One region of the Streptosporangium sp. NPDC020145 genome, then DNA from elsewhere that is predicted to be linked to it. Evidence: riboswitches for the same ligand, from Rfam matches in the RefSeq annotation. Region 1 holds a riboswitch; each other region holds the start of a gene.
The links. Region 1 has a riboswitch for cyclic di-AMP ahead of ABZ463_RS10825 (C40 family peptidase). Riboswitches for the same ligand answer to the same signal wherever they lie in the genome.
Positions count from the first base shown of each region.

Region 2: linked by a shared signal. The riboswitch ahead of ABZ463_RS06775 (hypothetical protein) and the one ahead of ABZ463_RS10825 (C40 family peptidase) in region 1 are both predicted to bind cyclic di-AMP.
Region 3: linked by a shared signal. The riboswitch ahead of ABZ463_RS29415 (NlpC/P60 family protein) and the one ahead of ABZ463_RS10825 (C40 family peptidase) in region 1 are both predicted to bind cyclic di-AMP.
Region 4: linked by a shared signal. The riboswitch ahead of ABZ463_RS01115 (CHAP domain-containing protein) and the one ahead of ABZ463_RS10825 (C40 family peptidase) in region 1 are both predicted to bind cyclic di-AMP.

Region 1 is NZ_JBEXZT010000004.1:535,040-537,230, reverse strand. It holds gene ABZ463_RS10830 (hypothetical protein) at 1-487, opposite strand, end outside; gene ABZ463_RS10825 (C40 family peptidase) at 584-967, opposite strand; cyclic di-AMP (ydaO/yuaA leader) riboswitch at 1,236-1,394, opposite strand; gene ABZ463_RS10820 (NlpC/P60 family protein) at 1,852-2,191, opposite strand, start outside.
Region 2 is NZ_JBEXZT010000003.1:280,169-282,359, forward strand. It holds gene ABZ463_RS06770 (roadblock/LC7 domain-containing protein) at 1-158, shown strand, start outside; gene ABZ463_RS06775 (hypothetical protein) at 434-1,054, opposite strand; cyclic di-AMP (ydaO/yuaA leader) riboswitch at 1,300-1,450, opposite strand; gene ABZ463_RS06780 (lytic polysaccharide monooxygenase) at 1,717-2,191, shown strand, end outside.
Region 3 is NZ_JBEXZT010000020.1:107,167-109,357, reverse strand. It holds gene ABZ463_RS29420 (amino-acid N-acetyltransferase) at 1-322, opposite strand, end outside; cyclic di-AMP (ydaO/yuaA leader) riboswitch at 657-808, shown strand; gene ABZ463_RS29415 (NlpC/P60 family protein) at 814-1,863, shown strand; gene ABZ463_RS29410 (LuxR C-terminal-related transcriptional regulator) at 2,034-2,191, opposite strand, start outside.
Region 4 is NZ_JBEXZT010000001.1:261,774-263,964, forward strand. It holds gene ABZ463_RS01110 (ABC transporter substrate-binding protein) at 1-126, opposite strand, end outside; gene ABZ463_RS01115 (CHAP domain-containing protein) at 523-1,221, opposite strand; cyclic di-AMP (ydaO/yuaA leader) riboswitch at 1,237-1,374, opposite strand; gene ABZ463_RS01120 (oxidoreductase) at 1,759-2,191, opposite strand, start outside.

The DNA.
Region 1 (2,191 bases):
CGTAGTCGGCGAACCCCTCCGACAGCCACATCGGGACCCGCCCGCCCCTGGTGGCGCCGGTCGCCAGATGGGTCAGCTCGTGGGTGATCACCACGTCCCTGCCGGTCTCGCTGAGCCTGGCGTATCCCGTCGGCACCACGATCACCCGGTCCGCGGTCGCCAGCGCGGCCAGCCCGCCGGTCTGCGCCGTCCCCGCGAGCTCCGCGGCCTCGTCGTCGGTCGCGGGGACCACGACCACCGCCCTGACCGGCCCCCAGACCCGCGCGATCGTACGGCAGGCGCGGTCGGCCCTGGCCGCGAGATCACGCAGTTCGGCGGGCGGGACACGGTGGCCGACGGCAAGGGAGCGCTCGCCCCGGACCACCTCGGCGGCGCCGGGCCACAGGTCGCGGGCCGTCTGCGGCGTGGGCCTCGCCCCGCCGAGCCCGGCGCCCGCCAGCGCGAGCATCCCGGCGAGCACGGCGCGGCGCCCCTTCGGGACGGACATGGCAGCCGATGCTAGCCGACGCCCCGGCCGGAACGTTCCCCGGCAGGCGGCGGCCCCGCCCATCCGCGGGAGGATGGGCGGGGCCGTCCGCCGCTGTCAGGTGCCGGGACGGACCGCTCCTGCGAAGGCGGACCTGTAGTACCCCTTCAACGTCACGATCCTGACCGACTTGCCGCTGCTCGGCGAGTGGATCATCTTGCCGTGGCCGACGTACATGCCGACGTGGCCCTTGCCGTAGAAGAACAGCAGGTCACCGAGGTGCAACTTGCTCCACGAGACCTTCTTCCTGACCGCGCGGTACTGGCTGCCCGTCACCCGGGGGAGGGAGACGCCCGCCTTGCGCCACGCGTACTGGACCAGGCCCGAGCAGTCGAACGCTCCGGGACCGGAGGCACCCCACCGGTACGGATCGCCGATCTGTTTCCTGGCCGTCGCCACGGCCGTCCTGGCCCTGGACCGCTGCCGTGCGGCCCGGTTCATCGCGGCCTTCGCCGTGCGCTTGACACGGGCCTTCGCCGTGTTCGCGGCAGTGCCCTCCGACGTGCCCTTCGATGCGCTCTTCGACGTGTCCTTCGCCGTACTCCTGGCCTGAACCGCGACCGCGGTATCCGTCGTCGCCTGTGCTGTTGCCGGCCCCAGTGCCACCGCTCCGGTTGAGGCGGTCAGCGTGAGGACGAATCCACCCAGGTAAAGGCGGAAAAAGCGCGACAAACGGGGGTTTTGCAGGGTGGTAGACAGGATTTCTCCTTGGGACTTCCACTGATGCCTACCGGGTTAGCTGACGGGTTCGGGCTGGGAAGACGCCCTACGACGGCAAACGCGTCGATTCACCCCTGGCCACATGTCAAGGGCCGATGGTTCCCCGGCTCCGTGCCTCCTGGCTGCACGAACTCGGCGGGCCGCCGTGATGGGAACCGATCCCTTCGGGGAACGGCGGCCGACTGGATATCTATACGGACACCGGCCCGCAGGACCGGCATTCGACGCGGTGGCATGGCTTGCTCACTGCGACCGCCAGAAGGTACCCCGATCACCAAGCCCCGGCAAAGACCCCATCAAATACGAAGATCCACAAAAAGGTTTTCATGTTTACGAAAGGCCTGATAGTGCGGCATCACGATCTTATAAATATGACCCTCGTCACATTCGAAATGATCTTCCAGAGAAGCACAACAAGTGTCACATAAATCACATTTATCAGTGACTTCCCAAAGCGCCCCTTCACCTACAAGGGCGTCGAACAGGACCACTCCGGCGATCCCGGGCATGCCAAACGGGCCGCCCGTGGAACGGACGGCCCGCGGTCGCGAAGGCGTTCAGACGGCCCCCAGAGGCCCCGTGGACATGGACGGGGCCAAGGGGGGTCAGGGACGGACGGCCCCGAGCAGACGGCCGCCGTAGGAGGAGAGGGGGACGACCTTGACGACGTCCCCGGTCTGGGGAGCGTGGATGATCTTGCCGTTGCCCGCGTAGAGCCCGACGTGCCCCAGGCCCTGGCTGAAGAGGATGTCCCCCGGCTGGAGGTCGCTCAGCGAGACCTTGCGCTTGGCGCCCCAGCTCCACTGCTCCCAGGTGGTGCGGGGCAGGCTCACGCCTCCGCTGCGCCAGGAGGCCTGCACGAACCCCGAGCAGTCCCAGCTGTCCGGGCCGGTGCCGCCGTACCGGTAGGGCTTGCCGAGCTGGGCGAAGGCGAAGGTCAGCGCG
Region 2 (2,191 bases), on a different contig from region 1:
CGGCCGGCGGCTACGCGCTCCTCTACACCGCGGGCCCGAAGATCGTCCTCACGATCCTCGCCCGCCCGGGGTCCAACCTCGGATTGCTGCGGCTTGAGGGACGCAGGACGGCGGAGAACCTGGCCGCCATCACCTCCCGCACTCGGACGCCCCGGTGACCGGAGCGGCGAGGACGACCGCGAGGGACCACGCGACGCCGAGGAGAGACCGAGGGTCCGGCCCGCGGGCCGTACGGCACGGCCGGTGAACGCGGAACGAGGGCGGGCACCTGTGCGGGGTGCCCGCCCTCGTCCTTCCTGAGGGGGTCTCGGACTCCGAGGGGGATCGGAGGAGGGGTCCCGGGAGAGGAGCGGGACCTTCGGGGATCTCAGGAAGCGGGGATCCGAAGGGGGTCGGGGGTCTTCGGGGTTGGGGGATATTTCGCGATGAGGGGTTACGGCCGCGGCGCGTCGGCCAGGGCGGTCTGCGGCGGCGTGGCCGGGTTGTGGTCCATGAGCTTCCAGGCTCCGCTGGAGAAGGCCACGGGGTAGTTCTTCTTGCCGACGCCGTCGCCCCACTTGGTGATGACGTACTCGACCTTGATGTGCCCCTGGCCGTCGACACCGTCCACGCCCAGCGTGTCGGAGTTGAAGCTGCCACCGGTCAGGTCGGCGAAGGTCTTGGCGTCGAGGTCGATCATGACGCCGCTGCTCGACGGCACGCCGGGGCCGCGGTCGCCGACGAAGAACTTGGCCTTCTTGCCGTTGTAGAGGACGTAGCCCTCGGTGAACAGCGGCCAGCTCGGGCTGGCGATCATGCCCTTCTGCATGGGCTTGCCGCTCGCGGGCAGACCGGTGTCACCGGCGCGGCCGGAGGAGTCGTCCCAGAAGTAGGAGGCCTTGGTCGAGCCCTTGAGCAGGACGGGCTCAGCGGCGGCCGGGGCGGTGGCGGTGGTTCCGGTGCCGGTGTCGGCTGCGGCGGGCAGCGCGGAGACGACACCCGCGGAGGTCAGGACGCTCGCGCTCAGAAGGGTGGCGGCGAGCAGACGATGGCGCAGGGCAGCGGAGAAACGCATGAAGACAGGGCTCTTTCACGAGGGAACAGGACAGCCGCTCGTGCCGGGCCGAAGACGTTCGGCGATCAGTGGGGCACGGGGCGTGAGCGCTCACAGGGAAGAGAGGCCGCACCAGGAAACAGGCGGGCGTACACGGAGCGCGGTGCGGGGCGGGGGTGCCGCGGTCAGGCGCGGCGGAAGTCTCAGTCGATCCGCGCGAAGGCGGTGCGTGCCGGTGGGTAGGCGACGACGTGATCCATGAGGGGATCTCCTCTCCATCTCGTCTACCGGGTTAGCTGACGGGTTCGGGCGGTGGAGTTGCCCTACCGCCGCGTTGTCGCGGCGGATTCACCCCAAAAGGTGGGTCCCCGGCTCCCGTCGCCCTCGGGAGGCTTCGGGATTCGACGTCGACCGACCGCTCCTTCTCGTGAGGGGCAAGTCACCGGTCGAGAACAACTAGGACACTACCCACCACAAACGGACAAAGCAAAGCAAAAGCCATGAAAACCCCAGAAGATCTACCTTCAACCCCCAAGAAAGGGACATTGGCCAGGTCTTGACCCCACTCCGCCCATGGCGTTAAGTTCAGTGAAACTGTTAGGAAACTTACCTAATAATTAACCCGTAATCATGGGCCTGACCTGCACGTTCTCCGCCCTTATACCCCCCAGGAGAAGCCCTTCATGAACAATCGGAAGCTTGGTGCGATCGCCGTCGCGGCGGCCGTACCCGTCCTGCTCTCGACGGTCATGGCCGGTTCGGCGTCCGCCCATGGATCGATGGGAACACCCGTCAGCCGGGTCTACGCCTGCTATCTGGAGAACCCGGAGTCGCCCGACACCCCGGCCTGCAAGGCCGCCGTCGGCAAATGGGACACCCAGCCGCTCTACGACTGGGACGAGTTGAACATCGGCACCGCCAACGGAAAGCACAGGGAGATCATCCCTGACGGGCAGCTGTGCAGCGCCGGACGCGCCAAGTACCGGGCCTACGACGCGGCCCGCACCGACTGGCCCTCCACGGCCATGCCGACCGGCGGCGGCGCCTACACCTTCCGCTACCCCTACACCGCCGACCACCCCGGCACCTTCGAGATCTACATCACGAAGGACGGCTTCGACCCGCTCCAGCCGCTGAAGTGGTCGGACCTGGACTCCA
Region 3 (2,191 bases), on a different contig from region 1:
CCAGGTCCTCCCACAGGACGTGCAGTGCTCCGCAGCCGACGACCTTTCCCGCCACGTCGGCCACCCAGAACTCCTGGATGTCCTCATAAAGGGTGACGGTCGCCTTCTCCAGCAGGCGCGGCCCCGCTCCGGCGTAGGTGTCGACCAGGCGGCGGATGGCGCGGACGTCCGGCGTCCTGGCCCTGCGCACCGTGATCTCCGCCGACGATCCTTCCGGGACGTCGCCGGAGACCGCCACCGACTCCCCTTCCGGGGCCTCCGGGGAAACCGCGTCCCGGCCGGGTACGGCCCGCACCGGGGACTGTTGCGCAACCTGCTCCATGACTGATCAGAGTACGTCCTCGTCACCGCTTGTTTACGGCCTGCCCTTATCTCGGTCGCGGGGTCCGCCGGATGAATCTCGCCGTCTTCTTCGCGCCCCGGGAGGCCGCCCGGCGAGCGCGCCTCGACCGGCCTTGTCCGAAGGCCCGGACCTGCGAGAATCTCCACCCCCGCGCCGGGGGAGGCGGATGCCCGGCGTGGCACATATGTCGATCATGAAATTACGTGACCCGACCGTGACATTTCAGTTGCGAAAGCTCCACCGGCTTCACAGTTCTGGTTGAGCATGAACCGCCAATTGCACTAATGTCCGTCCTCGATGTCAGCACCCGTAAAGTGCTGCGCCGCCGAATCCCCGACTCGGGGAACCGGGGACCCACCCTCCAGCCGTCCCCCGGGGTGAATCCGATGTGCCACCGGCGCCTCGGTAGGGCTGCCTCCGGCCCGAACCCGTCAGCTAACCCGGTAGGCGGCCGAGAGAGGAGCCTGTTGGTGAAGCGCACGCGCAACCGTGGGAGAGAGAGCGCGGGCGGGAACGCCCGCCATCGAGAACACCGGGTGCGCAGGCCGCGGCACAAGGTGGTGATCGCCGGGCTCGCCTTCGCCTCCCTGCTCCTCGGCGCCCCCTTCGCCGCGACCGCGGAGCCGAAACCGAGTCTGCAGGAGCTCGCCAAGCAGGCCGAGAAGCTGCACACCGAGATCGAGACGCTCACCGAGCAGTACAACGGCGGGCGGGTCAAGCTCAAGCAGGCGCAGCGCGCCGCGGAGAGCGCGAAGAAGACCCTCGCCGCCAGCGAGTCGCAGCTGGCCGAGCGGCGCACGAAGGCCACCCTGCTCGCCCAGAGCACCTACATGGCGGGTGGGCTCGCCTCGGCGCTGGCCTTCACCCAGTCGTCCAACCCGGACACCTTCCTCGACCAGGCCACCACGAACTACGCGCTCCAGCAGCAGCAGAGCGAGGAGGTCGCGCAGGTCAGCAAGGCGATCGAGACCGCCCAGCGCGCGCAGGCCAGCGCCAAGGCCCGCACCGACGAGGTCAAGGACCTCCTGTCCGACCTCGGCGACCGGCGGACCAAGATCGAACGGCTGGTGAAGCGGGTCGAGAGCGACCTGTTCAGCGAGGTGCGTTCGCAGGCCGGGCGCAACCGGGGCAGCCGGGTCAAGGTCAACGTGCCGATCATCGGCTCGGGCAAGGCCGCCGAGGCCGCCCGCTGGGCCCTCACCCAGCAGCTCAAGCCGTACGTGTGGGGGGCCGAGGGCCCCAACTCCTTCGACTGCTCCGGCCTGGTGATGTGGGCCTACCAGAAGGTCGGCATCAGCCTGCCGCACTACACGGGCGACCAGTGGACCGCGGGCACCCACATCTCCTCAAGGAGCGACCTGCGCCCGGGAGACCTCGTCTTCTTCTACAGCGACCTGCACCACGTCGGGATCTACATCGGCGCGGGCCTCATGGTCCACGCGCCGCAGACCGGCGACGTCATTCACATCGCCCCGATCGACAACCGTCCCTTCGCGGGCGGGGTGCGCATCGCCGACTGAGCCGCCTGAACCGGCCGGACCGCCCGGACCGGCTGGGCCGGCTGGACCGCCCCGAACCGCCGACGGCGGTTCGGGGAAGGACGCACCCGGGTCGCGTACGGCCGCAGCGGCCCCTCAGGGGGCCCCTGCCGTACGCGGGGGTCCGGGACGGCATCGGGTAAGGGCTCGCCTCAGATGAGGCGTCTGCGGGCCGCCCAGGCGACGGCCTCGATGGCCGTCGCCACGCCGATGCGGTCGCAGATTCCGCGGAGTCTACGGCGGACCGTTCTTCCGCTGATGTCGAGGCGGCGTCCGACCCGGTCGACCGTGACGCCCTTGGCCAGCTCCG
Region 4 (2,191 bases), on a different contig from region 1:
GACCGGTTCGGCCGCCGTGGACGCGGGCCCGTCCGTCCCGCCGGAACCGCACGAGGTCAAGGCCAGCGCCGCGGCCGTGACCGTCGTGACCGCGGCGAGCCTGCCGCGCCGCCTGTGGTTCAACATTCCGGACCCCTCTCAGGTCGTTCGCCCGAATCGGTGGGAGGTGTCGTCACGGGCCGGTCCCCGACAGACGCGGCTCTGCGACGAGGCGGTTCCTCAACGTGTTGGGAGCGCTCCCACGAAGCGTGGCCGACGGGTGGGCCGACGTCAATACGACGAGACGCAACCGTTACCCTCCTCCGTTTCCATTGCGACTTATGGGCTCAAACGACCGCAAAATGGATGTGCTTCTTTTTGGGAGCGCTCCCATATCGACGGAGGGACGGGACGCCGAAAGGGCCGTGGCTCGGGGAGCCACGGCCCTTTCCGGATTCGGGGGATCACCGCCGCGGCGGGCGGGGAGTCCGCCGCGGATGGGGGTCTCGTACGGCGGGGGCCGTACGGAGGGAGGGGATGGGGTCAGCCGCTGTAGACCGGGTAGCCGTAGCCGACGACCTGGGAGGTCGGACGGATGCGCTGCTCGACCTTGCCGTTGCCGGTGTTGCCCTCGATCGTGGTGATCGTGCCGTTGCCGTTGTCCTGCTTCACGAAGCCGACGTGGTCGATCCCGTCGAGGTCCTTGCCGCCCTTCCAGTCGAAGTAGACGACGGCGCCGGGCTTGGGAGTGGTGCCCCAGTGGCCGTTTTCCCTGAACCACTTGGCGTGGGTGACGGTGTAGGCGTCCCAGCCCATGGTGGGGCGGATGCCGGCCTGCTCGCCGACCCAGGAGACGAACATCGCGCACCAGGGGGCGTTGGCGTAGTCCTGGATGCGGCCGCCATCGCGGGCGGTGGTCTCCTTGGCGCGCTCACTGGACATGTACCAGGAGTGGAACTTGGTGCCGCCGCCCTGGGCGTTCTCGCTGACGCCGATCTGCTGGGAGGCGATGTTCAGAACCTGCTGGGCGGTCACCTTGGGCAGGCGCTCGGCCGTGGTCTGGAGGCTGGTCTTGGCGGTGTCCGCGCTCGCGTTCCGGACGGTGGCGGACGTCTGCTCGGGGGTGTCCGCCAGGGCGGGTCCACCGGCGACGACTCCGCCGCTGAGGGCGATGGCGGTGCCGAGGATGACACGGGCCAGGTAGTGCGTCTTGGGGGTGGAGGTAAGGCGGTGCTTGGCCATGGGGTACTGCTCCTTGCGTCGCTTCCATGCCGCCTACCGGGTTAGCTGACGGGTTCGGACTGGAAAGTGTCCTACAGCGCGTATGCGCTGATTCACCCCAAAGGACCTGGGTCCCCGGTTCCGCGAGACTCGCGGATTCGGCGGCCGTGTCCATCAGGCGGATGTCCACCTGGTGGAGCACGGTCGGGCAATGTCGTGGCAATGCGCTGACCTGCGAAGGTCTGGGCGTTCGCCGCGAATTCGTTGAACGTACGTGAACCGGACAGACGATTACAAGTCCGACACATTGCCTTGGCTTGGGAATGGGCCCCGTTCGAGGGGGAAGACTGGGGCCTCGTCGACCCGAGACGATCTCCCTTTCGGTGACGCGATCCCCGGTGGGAGAGGGGATCGCGACACGACGGGCACGGTGAAGGGCAAGGGCAAGGACTTCGCGTGCCAGGTAAACGTAGATCTTTTGGCCGACCCCTCCTCCACCGGGTCAAGAGGGGGTCTCTTTACCCGTCCCGGCGGGGTCGCCCCCGGCCCCGGGGCCGGTCAGGGACGTGACGTGAGCGCGGCGAACCGTACGCCCGTGAGCTCCTCGGAGACGATCCACAGCCGCCGCGCCAGGTCTTCGTCGAGAGCCCTGGGCGAAGGCGTCAGCGCCCTGGGGCCCGGGCCGACGTACGTGCCGCCGGTCACGCCGGGGTGGGTCGCGGCGTACAGGGAGGGGAGGGCCCCTTTCTCCGGAGCCTTGAGCGCCAGCCGCATGAAGGAGGTGACCGGCCGGGTGAACACGCCCGGCCGCATGATCGAGGTGGCCGTCGGCCCGGGATGGACGGCCAGGCTGAGCAGTTTGCCTCCGGCCAGGCGCTGTAGTTCGAGGGCGAACAGCAGGTTGGCCAGCTTGGACCTGCAGTAGGCGCCGAAGCGGCGGTAGTCGTTCTCCAGCCCCAGGTCGTCGAAGTCGATCCGCCCCATCGCGTGC